DNA from 3 places in the Streptomyces sp. NPDC102514 genome. Region 2 is predicted to be linked to each of the others. Evidence: riboswitches for the same ligand, from Rfam matches in the RefSeq annotation. Region 2 holds a riboswitch; each other region holds the start of a gene.
What was found. A riboswitch is a leader RNA that binds a small molecule or an ion and turns the genes downstream of it on or off. The one in region 2 is predicted to bind cyclic di-AMP.

Region 1: it holds a riboswitch for cyclic di-AMP, as region 2 does, so the genes downstream of both, ACZ60E_RS35315 (C40 family peptidase) here and ACZ60E_RS40450 (transglycosylase family protein) in region 2, are expected to answer to the same signal.
Region 3: it holds a riboswitch for cyclic di-AMP, as region 2 does, so the genes downstream of both, ACZ60E_RS37390 (M23 family metallopeptidase) here and ACZ60E_RS40450 (transglycosylase family protein) in region 2, are expected to answer to the same signal.

What each region holds. Positions count from the first base shown of each region.
Region 1 covers NZ_JBVJLW010000017.1:68,341-75,214, forward strand. Annotated here, with positions in the region: gene bioB (biotin synthase BioB) at 1-751, opposite strand, end outside; gene ACZ60E_RS35290 (8-amino-7-oxononanoate synthase) at 995-2,167, shown strand; gene ACZ60E_RS35295 (DUF397 domain-containing protein) at 2,148-2,384, opposite strand; gene ACZ60E_RS35300 (helix-turn-helix domain-containing protein) at 2,394-3,263, opposite strand; gene ACZ60E_RS35305 (ATP-binding protein) at 3,524-3,967, shown strand; gene ACZ60E_RS35310 (DUF6328 family protein) at 4,259-4,753, opposite strand; gene ACZ60E_RS35315 (C40 family peptidase) at 4,951-5,424, opposite strand; cyclic di-AMP (ydaO/yuaA leader) riboswitch at 5,428-5,583, opposite strand; gene ACZ60E_RS35320 (hypothetical protein) at 5,962-6,270, opposite strand; gene ACZ60E_RS35325 (ATP-dependent Clp protease proteolytic subunit) at 6,278-6,874, opposite strand, start outside.
Region 2 covers NZ_JBVJLW010000024.1:2,836-9,709, forward strand. Annotated here, with positions in the region: gene ACZ60E_RS40430 (Ppx/GppA phosphatase family protein) at 1-490, opposite strand, end outside; gene ACZ60E_RS40435 (DUF501 domain-containing protein) at 730-1,251, opposite strand; gene ACZ60E_RS40440 (FtsB family cell division protein) at 1,281-1,757, opposite strand; gene eno (phosphopyruvate hydratase) at 1,848-3,134, opposite strand; gene ACZ60E_RS40450 (transglycosylase family protein) at 3,618-4,325, opposite strand; cyclic di-AMP (ydaO/yuaA leader) riboswitch at 4,330-4,500, opposite strand; gene ACZ60E_RS40455 (LysM peptidoglycan-binding domain-containing protein) at 4,720-5,622, opposite strand; gene ACZ60E_RS40460 (cytochrome P450 family protein) at 5,852-6,874, opposite strand, start outside.
Region 3 covers NZ_JBVJLW010000019.1:116,337-123,210, forward strand. Annotated here, with positions in the region: gene ACZ60E_RS37380 (M16 family metallopeptidase) at 1-197, shown strand, start outside; gene ACZ60E_RS37385 (M16 family metallopeptidase) at 194-1,582, shown strand; cyclic di-AMP (ydaO/yuaA leader) riboswitch at 1,830-1,985, shown strand; gene ACZ60E_RS37390 (M23 family metallopeptidase) at 1,998-2,771, shown strand; gene ACZ60E_RS37395 (GntR family transcriptional regulator) at 3,032-3,724, shown strand; gene ACZ60E_RS37400 (HPr family phosphocarrier protein) at 4,042-4,323, opposite strand; gene ACZ60E_RS37405 (bifunctional acetate--CoA ligase family protein/GNAT family N-acetyltransferase) at 4,496-6,874, shown strand, end outside.

The sequences.
Region 1 (6,874 bases), on a different contig from region 2:
TGAGGTTCCACTCCTTGGCGAGCGGGGTGCCCTCGAAGGGGATCAGGAAGTTGACCGGGACCGAGTCCGGGTCGAGGGCCCGCAGCGCGTAGACGACGTCGACGAGGTCCTCGTCGCTCTCGCCCATGCCCGCGATCAGACCGGAGCAGGCGGACAGACCGGCCGCGTGCGCCTTCTGGACCGTGTCCACCCGGTCGGCGTACGTGTGGGTGGTGGTGATGTCCCCGTACGTCCCCTCGGACGTGTTCAGGTTGTGGTTGTAGGCGTCCGCCCCCGCGTCGCGCAGCCGCTCGGCCTGGCCGTCCGAGAGGAGCCCGAGGCACGCGCACACCTCGACGCCCTCGTTCTGGTCCTTGATCGCCTTGATGGTGTCCGAGACCCGGTCGACGTCACGGTCGGTGGGACCGCGTCCGCTCGCGACCAGGCACACCCGCTTGGCGCCGCCCGCGAGCCCGGCCGCCGCGGCCTCGGAGGCCTGGTCGGGCTTGAGCCAGGTGTACTTCAGGATCTCGGCCTTCGAGCCGAGCCGCTGCGAGCAGTAGGAGCAGTCCTCGGGACACAGACCCGATTTGAGGTTGACGAGGTAGTTCAGCTTCACCCGTCGGCCGAACCACTGGCGGCGTACCTTGCCGGCCGCGGCCACCACATCGAGGAGTTCGTCGTCGGAGGTGGCCAGCACGGCCAGTGCCTCGTCGCGGGTCGGCAGCTCGCGCCGAAGCCCCTTGTCCAGCAGCGTGTTCAGCAGGTCCATGAGATCCGATCCTGGCCTATCCGACCGCGCCGGGCCAAGGAGGAACCAGACAACAGAGAGCGGTCGACGTGTGGGCATTGCCACACCATGGGTGGCTGGCCGTCCGGCTAGGGTCTGTGCGTTGCCTACAAAAGGCGGCTGTGCGTGGTCTGCACAAGGCAGTGGGGACGGCCGGGCGGAAAGTCGTGTGTCGGGGCCCCATGGGACACCCGCACCCACCCCTACCTCATGGCCGGAGGACACATGGCCCGATCGCCGTTCGAGTGGATCGACGAGCAGGCGAGGGCGCGCTCCCGGGCCGGACTCGTCCGTACGCTGCGTCCGCGCCCCGCCGACTCCCCGCTCCTCGACCTCGCCGGGAACGACTATCTGGGCCTGGCCCGGCACCCCGAGGTCACGGAGGGCGCCGCGCGGGCCGCCCGGACCTGGGGCGGCGGCGCCACCGGCTCCCGGCTCGTCAGCGGCTCCACGGAACTGCACGCGGAACTCGAACGCGAACTGGCCGAGTTCTGCGGCTTCGAGTCCGCCCTCGTCTTCTCCTCCGGCTACGCGGCCAACCTCGCCGCCGTCACCGCGCTGGCGCCGCACGGCTCGCTCATCGTCTCCGACGCGGGCAACCACGCCTCGCTGATCGACGGCTGCCGGCTCGCGCGCGGCACCACGCAGGTCGTCGCCCACGCCGATCCGGACGCCGTCCGCAAGGCGCTGGACACGCGGACCGGGCCCGCGATCGTCGTCTCCGACACGGTCTTCTCGGTGGACGGCGACGCGGCCCCGCTGACGGCACTGGCCGCGGCCTGCCGGGACGCGGGGGAAGCGGGGGAGGCGGGGGAGTCCGGCAGGCCGGGCGCGGCGCTGGTGCTGGACGACGCGCACGGTCTCGGTGTCATCGGCGACGGCGGGCGGGGTGCCGCGTGGGCGGCGGGACTCGCGGGCGCGCCCGACGTCGTCACCACCGTCACCCTGTCGAAGTCGCTCGGCAGCCAGGGCGGCGCCGTCCTCGGACCGGCCCACGTCATCGACCATCTGGTGAACGCGGCCCGCACGTTCATCTTCGACACGGGCCTGGCCCCCGCGGCGGCGGGCGCGGCCCTGGCGGCCCTGCGGCTGCTGCGCGGGGAACCGGAACGGGCCGCACGCGCGCGTGCGGTGGCCACCGCTCTCTACGAGCGCCTGACGGCCGGGGGTCTCGAGGCCGTACGGCCCGACGCCGCGGTCGTCTCCGTGCGCGCGCCCTCCCCGGAGCAGGCGTTGCGCTGGGCCGCGGAGTGCCGTGCGGCGGGTCTGGCCGTCGGCTGCTTCCGTCCCCCGTCGGTGCCGGACGGCATCTCACGGCTGCGGCTCACGGCCCGCGCGGATCTCACCGACCGGCAGGTCGAGCGGGCCGTCGGCGTGATCATCGAAGCGCGCCGATAAAGCCTTCCCAGGCCGCGGGCGCGAAGAGGAGGGCGGGCCCCGACGCGTTCTTGGAGTCGCGCACCGCGAGCAGTCCGGCCCACGGGCCGGAGTCCGGCCGGGCGGTCTCGACGCAGTTGTTCATTCCCGTGCTGCGGCTGCTGCGCCGCCACCGCACACCGTGCAGATGAGCGCTGGGGTGGGTGCTGGAAGGTACGTACCGAGGCGTGGCGGGCATGGTGCCTCCTTATGCGCCGTCAGCTACACCGGCGATGAAATCCAACGTGTCCTCGGGCGAAAGGGCCTGGCCCTGAAGGGAGGTGAAGGCCTCCTCGTACGACTGGAGGTCCTCTCTCTGTTCGAGATAAAGGCTACTCGTCAAGTGGTCGAGAACAACCACATCCAGATCAGATCTGTTCGTAAACGAAAAAATAACAAAGGGACCTGTGACTCCGATGTGAGCCCCAACTCCGAAGGGCAGCACCTGAATTCGCACGTGAGGGAGGTGCGCGGCCTCCCGCAGCCGGTCCAACTGCCGTGCCATGACCTCCGGTCCACCGACGGTCCGCCGCAACACCGACTCGTCCAGGACGGCACTCAGTCGGAGCGGTTTGTTCGAACGCAGCACCTCCTGGCGCGCGAGGCGCACCTTCACCAGCATCTCGACCAGAGCGTCGATCTTGCCGTCGGGTACCCCGTCCAGGGCGGCCCGTGTCACCGCGCGGGCGTACTCCGGTGTCTGCAGGAGGCCCGGCACCACGGAGTTCTCCAGCGTGCGCATCGCGCCCGCCTGCGCCTCAAGGCTGATGAAATCGCTGTACGTCGACGGCAGAAGGCCCCGGTAGGCGTGCCACCAGTGGTGCCGGCCGTCGCCGTCCGCGCCCGCCAGCACGACGAGCAACTCGTGCAGCTCCGGGTCCCGGACGTCGTACGCGTCGAGGAGTCGCCGCACGTCGGCGGGCTTGACCCCGCTGCGGCCGGTCTCGATCCGGCTCACCTTCGACTGGTGCCAGCCCACGAGGCGCGCAGCCTCGCCGCTCGTGAGGCCCGCGCGGGCGCGCAGGGCCCGCAGTTCGGCGCCGAGCTTACGTCGGCGCACCGCGGGGCCGTACTGCATGGCCGTCTCCTTCCGACCGTCGCGCAAGCGCTGCAGCGCCCGGCGTCACGCCGACGGTAGAGGACAAACCAGTTGCCCGCCCAAATACGGTCGACGGTCGCAGAGTTCACCGCTTCGAGCGACAGATATATGCATATCTTGGTGGATCGGCACCACGAACGCCGAGGTAGTGGCACTCTGGCGCAAGCACCAGTCCGGGACCGTCTCGAAGTCATCCGCTTCGGTCGGACCCCGGTCCCGTGGGAAAGGGACGACGTCGCATGGCAGACCACCAGGAAGCATCCGTCACTCTGCCGAGCGATCCCGCTTCGGTCTCCGTCGCCCGTACGTATGTCACCGACGTGCTGGCCGAATGGGGACTGCCGTCCGACTCGGAGACCGCCGACACCGTTCGGCTCATCGTCTCCGAACTCACCACGAACGCGGTACAGCACACCTTCGGACTGTCACCCACCTTCACGGTGGACATCGAACTCGACCGTGACGAACAACTGCGCATCGGTGTGACCGACAGCCACCCGCGCTTCCCGAAACGGCTGCCCGCCGCCGTCCAGCAGGACAACGGCCGGGGCATGGTGATCATCCGCTGGCTGACGGCGGAATCCGGTGGCAAGCTCTCGGTCCGCGCCACCAGCGAGGGCGGCAAGACCGTGTCGATCATGCTCCCCTGGACGGCCCCGGCGCAGCCGGTCCGGGCCGAGTAGGGCCCGCCCCGAAGAAGCGCGGGGAACCGCGCGCCCGGCCACGACGAGCCCGCGGACAACCCACACAGCACGAAGCACAACGCACCGGACGTCCGGCGGAACGCCTAGGACCTGTCCGGTCGATCACGGCGAAGGGAAGCTGCGGTGCCTTGTGGGCGCCGGTGAGCGGGGTGTGGTGCGTGCAGCTGCAAGGCGGAGGAGGGCGTCGACGCGGAGCGTCGGCAACCGACGACAACGCCGCAGATGTGCGTGCCACACCCCGCGTCTTCGCCGTGATCGACCGGACAGGTCCTAGACGTCCGGATTCTTGTCCGCGGCCCGCTTCAGCAGATACGGCAGGACCTCCCACAGCCCCACGCACAGGAGCAGAGTGGTCGCCCCGGCCACGATCCCCTCGGTGCGGTCCACCGCCACGTCCACGACGAGCAGCACGGAACCGGTGAGAGCGAGCGCGAGCACGGCCAGACCGATCTGCGCGAGCCGGGACGAGGCGTCGACGACCTGAGGCTTCGCGCCCTGCTGGAACAGCCGGCGGTGCAGGGCGGCGGGGGTGGTGAAGAGCGCGGCCGCCAGGACCGAGAGCAGCAGGGTGACGACGTACGTGGTGCGCTGCACGGTGTCGAGGGACGGGAACCGCGGGGTGAAGGCGAGCGTCAGCAGGAAGGCGAAGAGGATCTGGACGCCCGTCTGGGTGACCCGGAGCTCCTGGAGGAGTTCGAGGAAATTCCGGTCGGCGCGCTCAAGGCGGGTCTCGTCGCGCTCCTCGTGGTGGTGCGGATCGTCCATGAGTGAACGAGTAACCATTCAGCGCCCGAATTCACGCCTGAGGCCCCAGGTCCCTCACGGGCGTCGAGCGGGTCTCCCACGGGTGTGATGCCCGGAATCCTCACGGGCGGCGGGCCGGGCCCCTCGCGGGCCGTCGGGCCGGGTCCCTCACGGGGTGGCCGTGGCGATCCGAGCGCCAGGGCCACCCCGTGGGCGGATCACCTGACCCGGCCGTACCAGACGCTCTTGGTCCAGATCTTCTGGAGCTTCACCACGTCCCCGGTCTTCGGGGAGTGCCAGATCCGTCCCTTCCCGGCGTAGATGCCCACGTGGTAGACGTTCCGGCCCGAGTGGAAGAAGACCAGGTCCCCCTGCTTGCGGTTCGAGGAGGAGACGTGGTTCGTCTTGTTGTACTGGGCCGCAGCCGTGCGGGGCAGCTTCTTGCCCGCCTTCTTGAACGAGTACAGCGTGAGGCCGGAGCAGTCGAAGCGCTTGGGCCCCGTGGCCCCGTACTTGTACGGGGAACCCTTCTTGGAGGCCGCCACCTTGAGTGCCTTCGTCGCGGGGGTGGCCGCTTCCGCGTCGGACGCGAAGCCAGGGGCCACTATGCCGCCGCCTACGGCGGCGATGGTGAGAACCGATGCGGTACCGGCCCTGCTGAACAGCGACGGGACACGATTGAGCGCAGTCATGCGCAACCCTTCGTCAGCCGCCTGTGAAGGATGACCTGTCGGATTCGGGCTGGCGAAGTTGCCCGGCCGCGGCTGCGGCTTCACCCCAAGGGCCACTCGGATCTCTCCGGCGGCCCGTCATGCTCGGGTCCTCCACTCCTGCCGATGCACTTCTGTCGACCGGTCATCCGGGCAGCGGCAGGACTCGGCGTCCGCCCGGACCGCCCCGCCGCTTCTGGCGGGGGCTTGTCGTCGCAGGGATCTTGACGCACTGATGTCCCAAAAGCCGAGCGGAATCGGCGATTTGTGGGCTTACTCACCACTCACCCGTTCGGGTGGACAGCCCTTTCTACGGGTGGGCGTCGAGGGCCTCAAGGACCCCCGCACCAGCACCGGAATGGTTGATTCCGCCTCGGACGTACGCGCGTTGCGCAACTCCCGGGGGCCTGTGGGAGCAGCCTCGACTACGCCAACCGGGGGTACGCCTTCTGGTCCGTTTCAACTCCGGTGCGGACGCCTCGTCAAGTGCCTGCGTGAGGCCGGACCGGTGGGTGTACGTCAGGTGTCGGAGCCGGGCGGCAGGGCGACCCGGCCCGCTCTGCGCTCACCGTCGAGGACGCGCAGGGCCCGCGCCAGGGTTGCGGCGTGCAACTCGTTCTCGCCCCGCTGGTGCATCAGGGTCAGCGCGTCGCGCAGCGCGGTCGCCCTGCCGACCAGGGCCTGGGCCGCGCGCAGTCCGCGGTACGTGTCGCCGGAGTGCGCCGGGTTGATCCGGCCGAGCAGGTCGACCACCTCCAGATAGCGGTCGATCAGCTCGGCCTCGGCCCGCGTCAGGGCCGGCAGCGGGGGCAACTCGGGCGGAAGCATCGGCGGATCACCCCACGCCGGGTGTGTCGGACGTGCCTGATGCGTCGTCGGACGCGCCGAGGGCCGCCGTGCGGCTGGGGACGATCCGGTCGACCAGCCCGTACTCCAGGGCCTGGCGGGCGTCGAGGATCCTGTCCCGCTCGATGTCCGCGCCGATCCGCTCCCGGCTCTGCCCCGTGTGCCGGGCGAGCATGTCCTCCATCCGGGCGCGGGTGCGCAGCAGTTCGTCCGCCTGGATGGCCAGGTCGGACGCCTGACCCTGGACCGGCTCGGACAGGTACGGCTGACGGATCAGCACGCGGGCGCCCGGCAGCGCGTACCGCTTGCCCGGTGTGCCCGCGGCCAGCAGCACCGCGGCGGCCGACGCGGCCTGCCCGAGGCAGATGGTCTCCACCTCGCAGCTGACGTACCGCATCGTGTCGTAGACGGCCGCCATCGCACTGAAGGAGCCGCCGGGGGAGTTGATGCAGAGCGAGATGTCCCGGTCGGGTGCCTGGTACTCCAGGTGCATGAACTGCGCCATCACGTCGTTCGCGGACGTGTCGTCGATCGGCGTCCCGAGAAACACGATCCGCTCTTCGAGGAGCTTGGAGTACGGGTCCAT
Region 2 (6,874 bases):
TGTCCACCGAGCGGGCGCCGCGCACGTGGTCGTCGCCGACGACGAACTCCGTGGAGCCGCCGCCGATGTCCACCACGAGGTAGGGCTTGGCCAGGTCGTCACGGCCCGTCAGTTCCTTCGTGGCGCCCGTGAACGAGAACTCGGCCTCCTGGTCGCCGGAGATGACCTCGGGCTCCACACCCAGGATGTCGAGGACACCGCGCACGAAGTCGTCGCGGTTCTCGGCGTCGCGGGAGGCGGAGGTGGCCACGAAGCGCAGGCGCTCCGCGCCGTGCTCCTTGATGACCTCGGCGTACTCGCGGCAGGCCGCGAAGGTGCGCTCCAGGGCCTCGGGGGCGAGGCGGCCCGTGCGGTCGACGCCCTGTCCGAGGCGGACGATCGTCATGCGGCGGTCGAGGTCGACGAGTTCGCCGGTGTCGGGGTCCGCGTCCGCGACGAGGAGGCGGATGGAGTTGGTGCCGCAGTCGACGGCGGCGACGCGAGTCTTGATGGTGATCTCCTGTAACCAGTCGTTCGTCCCACTCAGGGGCTCCGCCCCCGAACCCCCGTTTGCGCCGTTCCCCGCGCCGCTTTAAAGACTGCGCAGTTCCCCGCGCCCCTAGATGCCAGGGCCGGGGCGCAGCCCCGCCTTTCAGGGGCGCGGGGAACGGCGCAATCTTTTAGGGGCGCGGGGAACGGCGCGATCAGCCCCCACCGGGCCGCACCCCACAGCGCACCCCGCCCCCCGGTTCACCCTGCCGTCGGCACGACACACGCCCCCTTGCGCCACCACTCCGGCAGCATCGCGATCGCCTCGTCCCCCAGGGGGTTCACCCCCGGCCCGGCGGCCAGCGAGTGCCCGACGAGGACGTGCAGGCACTTCACCCGGTCCGGCATCCCGCCGGCGCTGGGAAACCCTTCGAGCACCTCGATGGAGTCACGGCGCGCGATGTAGTCCTCGTGCGCGGCCCGGTACGCCTTGGCCAGTTCGGGGTCCGTGGCGAGACGCTCCGTCATCTCCTTCATGACGCCGTTCGCCTCCAGCGTGCCGATGGCGGAGGCCGCACGCGGGCACGTCAGGTAGTACGTCGTCGGGAACGGCGTCCCGTCGGGAAGCCGGGGGGCCGTCTCGACGACGTCCGGCTGTCCGCACGGGCAGCGGTGCGCGATCGCGCGCAGCCCGCGCGGCGGCCGCCCGAGCTGCTGCTTGAAGGCCTCGACGTCGGCGTCGGTGGGCTCGGTGCGCGGTGTGGGCGGCGGGGGCGTTTCCATGCCTTGGCTCTGTGTCCTTCTGGTTCAGTTCACTGGTCGGAGGCGTCGGCCTTGTCGACGCCGTCCCAGACGTTGGCGTACCAGGCCCGGTCGGCGGCCGTCCGGTCCGTACGCGTCTTCTTCGCCGCGTCGGGGTCGATCACGATGAAGCCGGTCTCGCCCGGCATCACGTAGTGCAGCCGTTCCCGGATGCGCTGCTCGGCGTACGCGTCGTCCTGCCAGCGCGCCTTGAGGTCGCGCAGCTCCTCGACGCGTTCGCGGGCCTGTTCGCGCTCGCGCTGCAGGTCGGCGACCTCGGCACGCTGGGAGACGTACTGCCTTATGGGATAGGCGAGGGCCACGACGAGCGAGCAGAGTACGAGGGCGAGAAGCGCCGCACGGCCGGTCAGCCGCGAGCGGCGCGCCTGGCGTTTGGTCTGGGAGCGGTAGACGCGGGCGGCGGTCTGCTCACCGAGCACCCGCAGCCTGGTCGCGGTGGAGAACCGGTCACGGTCCTTCACGGCCATCTGTCCCGCCTCCCCGATACGTACGTACGTCCCCGCACACGGTACGGGACCGGGTACGGGGACGTACGTACGACGCTGCCTACGAGGGTGTCAGCCCTTGAAGCGGGGGAAGGCCGAGCGGCCCGCGTACACCGCGGCGTCGTCGAGGATCTCCTCGATGCGCAGCAGCTGGTTGTACTTGGCGACGCGGTCCGAGCGGGCCGGGGCGCCGGTCTTGATCTGGCCGCAGTTCACCGCGACCGCGAGGTCGGCGATGGTGACGTCCTCGGTCTCGCCGGAGCGGTGGGACATCATGCACTTGAAGCCGTTGCGCTGGGCCATCTCGACGGCGTCCAGGGTCTCGGTCAGCGAACCGATCTGGTTGACCTTGACCAGCAGGGCGTTGGCGGAGCCCTCCTCGATGCCACGGGCGAGGCGCTCGGGGTTGGTGACGAAGAGGTCGTCGCCGACGATCTGGACCTTGGCGCCCAGCTTCTCGGTGATGACGTTCCAGCCGGCCCAGTCGTCCTCGTACAGCGGGTCCTCGATGGAGACCAGCGGGTACGCGGCGACGAGCTCCTCGTAGTACTCGGTCATCTCGGCGGCCGAGCGGGACTTGCCCTCGAACTCGTACTTGCCGTCCTTGTAGAACTCGGACGCGGCGACGTCCAGCGCGAGGGCGACCTGCTCGCCGGGGGTGTAGCCGGCTTCCTTGATGGCTTCGACGATGAGGTCGAGGGCCTCACGGTTGGAGCCGAGGTTCGGGGCGAAGCCGCCCTCGTCGCCGAGGCCGGTGGACAGGCCGCGGCTCTTCAGGACCTTCTTGAGGGTGTGGTAGACCTCGGCGCCCCAGCGCACGGCCTCGGAGAAGGACTCCGCGCCGATCGGCGCGATCATGAACTCCTGGATGTCGACGTTCGAGTCGGCGTGCGACCCGCCGTTCAGGATGTTCATCATCGGGACGGGCAGCAGGTGCGCGTTCGGTCCGCCCAGGTAGCGGAAGAGCGGCAGGTCGCTGGCCTCGGAGGCGGCGTGCGCGACGGCGAGGGAGACGCCGAGGATGGCGTTCGCGCCGAGCGAGCCCTTGTTGTCGGTGGCGTCGAGGTCGATCATCGCCTGGTCGATGAGGCGCTGCTCGGTGGCGTCGTAGCCGACGAGCTCCGGGCCGATCTGCTCGATGACGGCGAGGACGGCCTTCTCGACACCCTTGCCGAGGTAGCGGTTGGGGTCTCCGTCACGGAGCTCGACTGCTTCGAAGGCACCGGTGGAGGCACCGGACGGAACGGCGGCACGACCCGTGCTGCCGTCGTCGAGGCCGACCTCGACCTCGACCGTGGGGTTGCCTCGGGAGTCCAGGATTTCCCGGGCTACGACGACGTCGATGGACGGCACGAGCATCTCCTTCTGGGATGTGACACAAGCTGTGCCGGGCCGGAGGCCCGGTTGCGCGCAGGCCGTGGTGGCCCCGCGGGATGAGCCTAACCGGCTGCCGGGGATCGGCCAGCCCTCGACCGCCCCCTGGACAGAACCGAGAGGAAATTGTTTCCGAACGGAACAAAGACACGAGCGGAAAGAACAGGCAGAAAGAACAGCACAAAAAAGCCCCGCCCCGGTGCGTACGGGGGAACACGCACCGGAGCGGGGAGCCCGTGGGGGACGGGGGTGGCCCTCACGAGGCCCCCACTATGGAGGACACGGATGTGAGGGCGCTGTGGTTCAGTCGCGATTCGGATGTGGGCCGGACGTCCGGTCGAGGCCGAGCGGCCAGTGCCTCGACCGGAGGTGATGTCCGCGGTGATGCCCGCGGTCATGTCCGGGCCGCCGAAGCGGGGACGCGACCGATGAACCGCCGAGGGCGGGCCGGCCGTGGTGCGGCCGTCGTCAGCTGAGGTGCAGCTGCTGACCCGGGAAGATGAAGTCGGCGTCGTCGACGATGTCGTCGTTGAGCTTGTACAGCTTCGCCCAGCCGCCCTTGACCTTCTCCTTCGCGGCGATCTCGCTGAGGGTGTCACCCTTGACGACCTTGTACTCGCCGTCGCCCTTCTTGACCTTCTTGCCGGTCGGGGTCTCGACGGTCTTCTTCGCCGCCGGACGCTCCTGCGAACGCGAGGCGCGCTCCTCGGAGGACTGCGAGTTCTGCTGCTGCGGCTGCGTGGTGCTCTGGTTGGAGCCGCTGGAGCTGTCGGAGCCCGACGGGGCGGTGGAGCCACCGGTCGAGGCGCCGGACAGGCCCACGCCACAGCTCGGCCAGGCACCCTTGCCCTGGCTCGCGAGAACCTTCTCGGCGACGGCTATCTGCTGGGACTTGGAGGCCTGGTCGGCGGTGGAGGCGTACGAGCTGCCGCCGTACGCGGCCCAGGTGGAGGACGAGAACTGCAGGCCGCCGTAGTAGCCGTTGCCGGTGTTGATCGACCAGTTGCCGCCGGACTCGCACTGGGCGACGGTGTCCCACTCGGAGGCGGTGGCGGCGGAGGCTCCCGTGGCGCCCATCAGCGGGACGGCGACGGCGGCGGTGGTGACACCGGCCAGCGTGGCGATGCGGGTGGCCTTGGACGGGCGACGGTGCTTGCCCTTGCTCGAAAGCAGCATGAAGTGATCCCCTCACCGACGCCTGCGAGGTGAGCTGTCGGGTTCGGGCCGAGTGAGTTGCCCGGCCGCGCGACACTGCTGTCACGCGGCTTAACCCCAAGCCGTATCCGGTCTCGACGACCGGCTCCGGCACTTACCTTGGGTCCCCCGCTCCTGCCTACGGCGCTTTACGCGACGACTGTTCCCGTACGGCCGTTGGCAGGATTCGGCGTGCGACCGTCGGGGCTCACCAATGGCGAGCGGTCACGACCGTAGACACGGGCCGCGCCGAATTTCAAAGACGATCAGGGGTGTTGAGATCCATGTCTCAATTCGCCAAATCGGACATTCAGCGCGAACTGCCGCTGCTTTTCGCCCGATTCGGCGCCTTGATCACTACTTGCTCGACACTCGCTCAGCCGTCGACCGCGATGCGCTGACCGGGGATGATGAAGTCCGGGTCGGAGCCGATACTGTCCTTGTTCGCGGCGTAGAGCTCGCTCCACCCGCCGTCGATGCCAAGGGAGTCGGCGATGCTGGAGAGACTGTCGCCGGAACGGACCGCGTACGAGCCTTCGTCGGCGAGGACGCGTGAGGTGCTGTCGCTGCGCGAGGCGTGCCGGCCGGCGTAGTCGTCCGCACGGGGGGCCATGTCGACCTCTTCGGCGCTGCCGCCCCGGTGGCGGCCGGAACTGTCCGCGGCCTCGTCGGCCGAAGCGTCGTCGTTCTGGGACGACTTGTCCGAGTCGTCACCCTTCGCCTTGGTATCGGCGGACGAGCTGTCCGTTCTCTGTGACTCCGAGGCGGAGTCGTCGTCGGACTTCGCGTCGCCGTCCGTGGACGAGTCGGACTTCGCGCTGTCGCTCCCCTTTGCCGTATCGGCGTCGGCCGACGGGCTCGTGGCGTCCTCGGCGAGGCCTGTGTCGACGTCGGCGGAGCCGGAGTCCTGCGTCAGACCGGCGACGAGACCACAGGTCACCCAGGCGCTCGTCCCCTGACTGGCGAGGATCTTCTCGGCGACGGCTATCTGCTGCGAACGGCTGGCCTGGTCGGCGCTCGGCGCGTAGTCGAGGCCGCCGTTCTGCTCCCAGGTCTCCTGGCTCATCTGGAGTCCGCCGTAGAGCCCGTTGCCCGTGTCGGCGCTCCATGAGCCGCCGCTCTCGCACTCGGCGACCGCGTCCCAGGTCGTACCGCTGGCGGCACTCGCGCCGCTCGCACCGAGCAGGGGGATCGCGATGGCCGATCCGGCCACGCCGGCGGCGACGAGGAGCGCCGGGGCCTGGCGGGGGCGACGATGACGGCCGTTCCCGGAGAGCATGCGATTGCCTTTCGCGTGACAGCAAGGAATACGCACGGGGCACGGCGGAAAGCCGTGCTCGTGACTGCTGCGACGGGCGGACCTGCCGCATTGATGGGTGAACGTAGCGGCACTCGAACTCTTGTCACAAGTCGGTGCAGCGTAGATAACGTGAAGATCACAGAGTTGACGGAGGCTCACCTTCCGTCGCCTTCGGTGCTACGGCCGCCATGACTTCGGTCGACTTCCGTCAAGACTTCGCGACCGGGGTGAACTCCACCGGAAGCGTGCGCAATCCACGCATGATGAGCCCGCCACGCCACCTCAAATCGGCCGAATCTCCCGCCAGTTGCAGGTCGGGCAGCCGGGTCAGCAGCGTGGCCAGCGCGGTCTGGCCCTCCAGCCGGGCGAGGGGCGCGCCGAGGCAGTAGTGGATGCCGTGGCCGTAACCGAGGTGTTGGTTGTCACGGCGGGAGAGGTCGAGCGTGTCCGGGTCCTCGAACCGGTCGGGGTCGCGGTCGGCCGCCGCGAGCACGACGAGTACGGGGTCACCGGCGGCGATGTCCTGTCCGCCGACGCTGAGCGGTTCGGTGGCGAACCGCCAGGTGGCCAGCTCCACGGGCCCGTCGTAGCGGAGCAGTTCCTCCACGCCGGTCGCGAGCAGGTCCGTGTGGCCGGCCGCGAGGGAGTCCTGCAGCCGCTGCCGTTGGCCGGGGTGGGTGAGCAGCGCGTAGGTGCCGTTCCCGATGAGGTTCACGGTTGTCTCGAAACCGGCGAAGAGGAGGATGAAGGCCATCGCCGCGGCCTCGTTCTCGCTGAGGTGCTCGCCGTGGTCGGAGGCCCGGATGAGGCCGGAGATCAGGTCCTCGCCCGGTGCGGGCACGTCCGTGAGTTCCTGGCGCTTGCGGTGGATCAGCTCGGCGAGGTAGCCGCGCATCTTCTTGACCGACCGGGCGACACCGCCCCTGGGCCCGCCCCCGTGCCGGATCATCATCCCGGCCCAGTCGCGGAAGTCGTCCTGGTCCTCGCGCGGGACGCCGAGGAGGTCGCAGATCGCGTAGATGGGGAGCGGGAAGGCGAAGTCGTGGATGAGGTCCGCCTCGCCCTTCCCGGCGAACCCGTCGATCAGCTGGTCCGTCAGTTCCTGCACGCGGGAACCGAATTCGGCCACTCTCCGGGGTGTGAACGCCTTGCTGACGAGCCGCCGCAGCCGGGTGTGGTCCGGCGGGTCGATGTTGAGCAGGTGCGTCATCAGCTCGGCTTTCCGCTCCCC
Region 3 (6,874 bases), on a different contig from region 2:
GCGACCCCCAGCTCGCCCTGACCGCCGTGCAGCGCGTTCTCGACATCACCGCGGAGGAGGTCCAGGAGGTCGCCAAGGCCCGCCTGCGCCCCGACAACCGCGCGGTGCTGGTCTACGAGCCGGTCGCCCCCGAGGAGACCGACGCGGCCGAAGAGACCGGCGCCGCCGACAACACCGACGAGGAGGCGGCCAAGTGACCGAGCTCGCCACGATGGAGTTCCACCCGCAGCCCCAGGCCGGCGAGGCCAGGCCCTGGGCCTTCCCGGCGCCCGAGCGCGGCACCCTGGGCAACGGCCTGACGCTGCTGCGCTGCCACCGCCCCGGCCAGCAGGTCGTCGCCGTGGAGGTCCTTCTCGACGCCCCGCTGGAGGCCGAGCCCAAGGGCCTCGACGGCATCGCCACGATCATGGCGCGGGCCTTCTCGGAGGGCACCGACAAGCACTCCGCCGAGGAGTTCGCCGCCGAGCTGGAGCGCTGCGGCGCCACCCTGGACGCCCACGCCGACCACCCCGGCGTACGGCTCAGCCTCGAAGTGCCCGTCTCCCGGCTGCCCAAGGCACTCGGCCTGCTCGCCGACGCCCTCAGGGCACCCGCGTTCGAGGACGGCGAGATCGAGCGGCTGGTGCGCAACCGGCTCGACGAGATCCCGCACGAGAGTGCCAACCCGGCCCGGCGGGCCGCCAAGGAGCTGTCCCGGCAGCTCTTCCCGGCGGACTCCCGGATGTCGCGCCCGCGCCAGGGCACCGAGGAGACGGTCACCGCGATCGACTCGGCGGCCGTACGCGCCTTCTACGAGAAGCACGTACGCCCCGCCACGGCCACCGCGGTCGTCGTCGGCGACCTCACGGACGTCGACCTCGACGCGCTGCTCGGGGACACGCTCGGCACCTGGACCGGCTCGCAGGCCCAGGCGCGTCCCGTGCCCTCGGTGACCGCCGACGACACCGGCCGCGTGATCATCGTGGACCGGCCCGGAGCCGTCCAGACGCAGCTGCTCATCGGCCGCGTCGGCGCGGACCGCCACGACCGCGTGTGGCCCGCCCAGGTGCTCGGCACGTACTGCCTCGGTGGCACCCTCACCTCCCGCCTGGACCGCGTCCTGCGCGAGGAGAAGGGATACACCTACGGTGTGCGGGCGTTCGGCCAGGTGCTGCGCTCCGCTCCGGACGGGACGGGCATCTCGATGCTCGCCATCAGCGGCTCCGTGGACACCCCGAACACCGGCCCGGCGCTCGACGACCTGTGGAAGGTGCTGCGCACCCTCGCCGCCGAGGGTCTGACGGACGCCGAGCGCGACGTCGCCGTGCAGAACCTGGTGGGTGTCGCGCCCCTGAAGTACGAGACCGCGGGCGCCGTCGCGGGCACGCTCGCCGACCAGGTCGAGCAGCACCTGCCGGACGACTTCCAGGCGACGCTGTACAAGCAGCTCGCCGCGACCGGCACCGTGGAGGCCACCGCTGCCGCCGTGAACGCGTTCCCGGTGGACCGCCTGGTGACCGTCCTAGTCGGGGACGCCGCGCAGATCGAGGAGCCCGTCAGGGCCCTCGGCGTCGGCGAAGTCAGCGTCGTGACGGCCGAGTAGGGATCCGCGACCGGGCAGGGCCCGCGATCGGGCGGGACCTGTTCACGGTCGGGGCCCGGGTGACTGGACGAGTCACCCGGGCCCTTTTCTGTCCTTCTCCGTCCATGGTTTGTCCGTATTGCAGGGAAGTTGCCTGTCTGCCCTGTGGCATGCGCTACAAAAATGGTGATCCGTTTGTCTATTGAAAGAGGCGCCGCTTAGCGTCGGTCCGGCTGTTCGTCAGGCACTGCGCCGCGTCCGCGGCACCGGACAGTCATCGCCGAGTCCCCGTATGGCGCGAGCCAGGGGAGCCGGGGACCCAGGTCCCTGGGGTGAATCGGACGCCCTTCCCGAAGGGGGTCCGTAGGAGACCTTCCTGCTCCGAACCCGTCAGCTAACCCGGTAGGCGAGAAGGAAGGAAAGGACCAGCCACTTCATGGCGTTCACCCGCGCCACGGGGAAGCACCGTCTTCCCAGCCGCATGACGCGCACCACCCGCAGGACCGTCGGCGTCGCCGCCCTGGCCACCACCGGTGTCGTGGGCACGCTGGCCGCCCCGGCGTTCGCCGCCGAGAGCGAGATCGAGCAGACGGGCCCCCTCAAGGCCGTCACCATGGGCGACTCGGTCGCCCACGAAATCGACGCGCAGGCCGTCGCCCAGCGCCAGGCCGCCGACCAGGCCGCCGCCCGCGAGAAGGCCGAGGCCGCCGCGAAGAAGCGTGCGGAGGAGGCCAGGGCGAAGGCCGAGAAGGAGCGCGAGGCCAAGGCCCGTGCGGCCCGCGAGGCCGAGCGCAAGCGCCTCAACGCCTACACCGCGCCGATCACCGGCTCGTACGTCTCCACGTCCTACCAGGCCGGCGGCGGCATCTGGTCCTCCGGCAGCCACACCGGCATCGACTTCCACGCCGCCAGCGGCACCGCCGTGCACGCGGTGGGCTCCGGCACCGTCGTGGAGGCCGGCTGGGGCGGTTCCTACGGCAACCAGATCGTCATCAAGATGGTCGACGGCACGTACACCCAGTACGGGCACCTCTCGTCCATCGGTGCCTCGGTCGGCCAGACGGTCACTCCGGGGCAGCAGATAGCCCTCTCCGGGGCGACGGGCAACGTCACGGGGGCGCACCTGCACTTCGAGGCGCGGACCACCGCCGAGTACGGCTCCGACATGGACCCGATCGCTTACCTCCGCGGGCACGGCGTGAACGTCTGACCGCACGGCACCCGCCGCCGCGGTTCCGCGCGGCACCGCATCTCCGTCGTAGGCCCCGGCTCACCGAGCCGGGGCCTACGCGCGTTCGGACGGCTTCCGGTCACTTTCGTACCGGACGACCGCCTGTTCAGAAGCCCGGTGTGTCCAAAAAATATCCATGGATTCCCGGCTGCCTTCGGAATTTCCCGTTCTCTGCAATAGAGTCACCGAACAAGCGTCAATCGACCGCGTTTCGCGGGGATTAAGGCGGAGGTCCGGTCATGCGTATTCCCGCGCGCTCGGTATGCACGGCGATCCGGGACGACATCGTCGCGGGTGTCTACGAGCGCGGCAGCCGGCTCACCGAAGAACTGCTCGCGCGCCGCTACGGCGTCTCGCGGGTCCCCGTGCGCGAGGCGCTGCGCACCCTGGAGGCGGAGGGCTTCGTGGTCACCCGCCGGCACGCGGGCGCGTGCGTCGCGGAACCCACGGAGCAGGAGGCCGCCGACCTCCTGGAGATGCGCGTGCTGCTGGAGCCGCTGGGCGCCGCCCGTGCCGCCCAGCGGCGCACCGAGGCCCATCTCAAGGTGCTGCGCGGCCTGGTCAGGCTCGGCCAGGAGCGGGCCAGGCGGGGCAACAGCGAGGATCTGCGCTCGCTCGGCGGCTGGTTCCACGAGACGCTCGCGCAGTCCTCGGGCAGCCCGGCGCTGACCTCGACGCTCGGCCAGCTGCGGCACAAGATCGCCTGGATGTACTCGGTCGAGGCGCCCGCGCACCCCGCCGAGTCCTGGACCGAGCACGGGGCCATCGTGGACGCCGTGGCCCGCGGTGACAGCGACCGGGCCAGGGCGATCACGGCGCTGCACACGGAGCGGGCGATGTCCGCGCACCGGCTGCGTTTTCCCGGCGGGGACCGCGCCGAGCGTGTGAGGACTTCGCAACATCCCGTAAACACAGCGGGCCTGCGGCATTAACAGAAGCACCGTATACAAAGAGAGATATTCGGCAGGGCCCTATTTCCGGTGCCCTTTTCTTCCGCGTGCCCTGAATTGTGGAGCACGTCATTTCAGTGCGCGCGGAAGCGGGTGGAGGCGGGCGGAAATCAATACGCCGCACGCAGGAAAAGAACGGCCCCGGCCCCGTACGCTCCCGGACGCGCGAACGGCGGAGCCGCGTCGCCCGGGGTGTGGGTGACGCGGCTCCGCCGTACGGGGACCGATGGGGTCCGACGGAGTCCGGGGAGACCCGAAGGGTCCCAAGAGGTCCCAAGGGGTCCGAGAGGGCCTGAGGGTCAGACGGTCTCGGGGAGTTCGTCGAGGCCCTCGGCGACCAGCTTCGCGAGGCGGTCGAGCGCGGCGTCCGCACCCTCGGCGTCGGAGGCCAGGACGATCTCCTCGCCGCCCTGGGCGCCCAGGCCGAGGACCGCGAGCATGGACGCGGCGTTGACGGGGTTGCCGTCGGCCTTGGCGATCGTCACGGGGACGCCGGTGGCCGTGGCCGCCCGGACGAAGATGGAGGCGGGACGGGCGTGCAGGCCCTCGGCCCAGCCGACGTTGACGCGGCGCTCAGCCATGTGATGCTGCCCTTCAGGTGTCAAGGTTGTCTAGACCAGTGTTCCATACGGTGAACGGTGAGGCGTGCCGTGCGCGGGTGCGGGCCCGGACCGGCCCGGGCCCCAAGACTGCCCCGGGTCCCCGCCGGGCGCGAACCCGCCGTTGTCGGACCCGAGTCGTACTCTGGGCCCCATGCAGACCCCGACGGACCGGCACGAGTACCCCGCTCACTGGGAGGCCGACGTCGTGCTGCGCGACGGCGGCACCGCGCGCGTCCGGCCCATCACGGCCGACGACGCGGACCGCCTCGTCAGCTTCTACGAGCAGGTGTCCGCCGAGTCGAAGTACTACCGCTTCTTCGCGCCGTACCCGCGTCTGTCCGCCAAGGACGTCCACCGTTTCACCCACCACGACTTCGTGGACCGGGTGGGACTCGCGGCGACCGTAGGCGGCGAATTCATCGCCACCGTACGGTACGACCGCATCGCCGCGGACGGCCGGCCCGCCTCCGCCCCCGCGGACGAGGCGGAGGTCGCCTTCCTCGTCCAGGACGCCCATCAGGGCCGCGGCGTGGCCTCCGCCCTGCTCGAACATGTCGCGGCCGTCGCCCGTGAGCGCGGCATCCGCCGCTTCGCCGCCGAGGTGCTGCCCGCCAACAGCAAGATGATCAAGGTCTTCACGGACGCCGGGTACCAGCAGAAGCGCAGCTTCGAGGACGGCGTCGTACGCCTGGAGTTCGACCTGGAGCCCACCGACCGTTCCCTCGCCGTGCAGCGCGCGAGGGAGCAGCGGGCGGAGGCGCGTTCCGTGGCCCGGCTCCTGGCACCCGGTTCGGTCGCGGTCGTCGGAGCGGGCCGCACCCCCGGGGGAGTGGGCCGCAGCATCCTGGACAACCTGCGCGACGCGGGCTTCACCGGGCGCCTGTACGCGGTGAACGGCGAACTTCAGGAGAAGGAGCTCGCCGGAGTCCCCGCCCACCGCTCCGTTCGCGACATCGGCGAGCCCGTCGACCTCGCGGTGATCGCCGTCCCGGCCGAGCGGGTCCCCGAAGCGGTCGCGGAGTGCGGCGAGCACGGGGTGCAGGGGCTCGTCGTGGTCTCCGCGGGGTACGCCGAGAGCGGCCCCGAGGGCAGGGAGCGCCAGCGCGAGCTCGTACGCCAGGTGCGGACGTACGGGATGCGGCTGATCGGGCCGAACGCCTTCGGAGTCATCAACACCTCGCCGCGCACCCGGCTCAACGCCTCGCTCGCCCCGGAGATGCCGCGCACCGGACGCATCGGCCTGTTCGCCCAGTCCGGAGCCATCGGGATCGCGCTGCTGTCCCGGCTGCACCGGCGCGGCGGCGGGGTCACCGGGGTGACGGGCGTGTCGACCTTCGTCTCCTCCGGCAACCGCGCGGACGTGTCCGGCAACGACGTCCTTCAGTACTGGTACGACGACCCGGACACCGATGTCGCGCTCATGTACCTCGAATCGATCGGCAACCCGCGCAAGTTCACGCGCCTCGCCCGGCGGACGGCCGCGGCCAAGCCGCTGGTCGTCGTCCAGGGCGCGCGGCACGGCGGAGCCGCGCCCCAGGGACACGCGGTACGGGCCACCCGGCTGCCGCACGCCACGGTGTCCGCCCTGCTGCGGCAGGCCGGGGTCATCCGGGTGGACACGATCACCGAGCTGGTCGACGCGGGGCTGCTCCTGGCGCGCCAGCCCCTGCCCGCGGGCCCGAGGGTGGCGATCCTCGGGAACTCCGAATCGCTCGGGCTGCTGACGTACGACGCGTGTCTCGCCCAGGACCTGCGGCCGCTGCCGCCTCGCGACCTGACGACGGGCGCCTCCGCCGAGGACTTCCGGGACGCGCTGGCGCACGCCCTGGCCGACGACGCCTGCGACGCCGTCGTGGTCACCGCGATCCCGGCGGTGGGCGAGAGATCGGCGGCGGACGCCGCGCTGGCGGAGGCCCTGCGTTCGGCCTCGGCGGCGGCTCCCGCCAAACCGGTCCTCGTGGTGCACGTGGAGCTGGGCGGACTCGCGGAAGCCCTGTCCGCGGCGGCCAGCACCGCACCGGCCGGAAGCACGGCACCGGCCGACACCACAGCGGACGGCACCGCGCCGGCCGACACCACAGCGGACGGCACGTCACGGGTCGCCACCACAGCGGATGGCGCCACACTGCTCGGCACCGCGTCAGCGGCATCCGGCCCCGCCCCGCGAACCGCTCCCGTCCTCCCCGCTCCCGCCCTCCCCGAAGCGGCGGACGGCGCCGGGGCGGAGAGCGCCGCGGTGGACTCCCGGCTCATCCCCGCCTACCCCGCCGCCGAGCGGGCCGTGCGCGCGCTCGCGGAAGCGGTGAAATACGGCCAGTGGCGGCACGAGGCCGCCGATCCGGGGCGGGTGCCCGAGTACGAGGACATCGACGAGAAGGGCGCGGCCGAACAGATCGGCCGCCTTCTCGTCGACGGGGAGGGCAGCACCACCGCGGAAGCGGGACAGACGGAGCCGGGAGCGGCGGTGCCGGCGTGGGAGCCGGGCCCGGCCGAGGGCGCGCTCACCCTCGGCCCCGACGACACCTGCGCC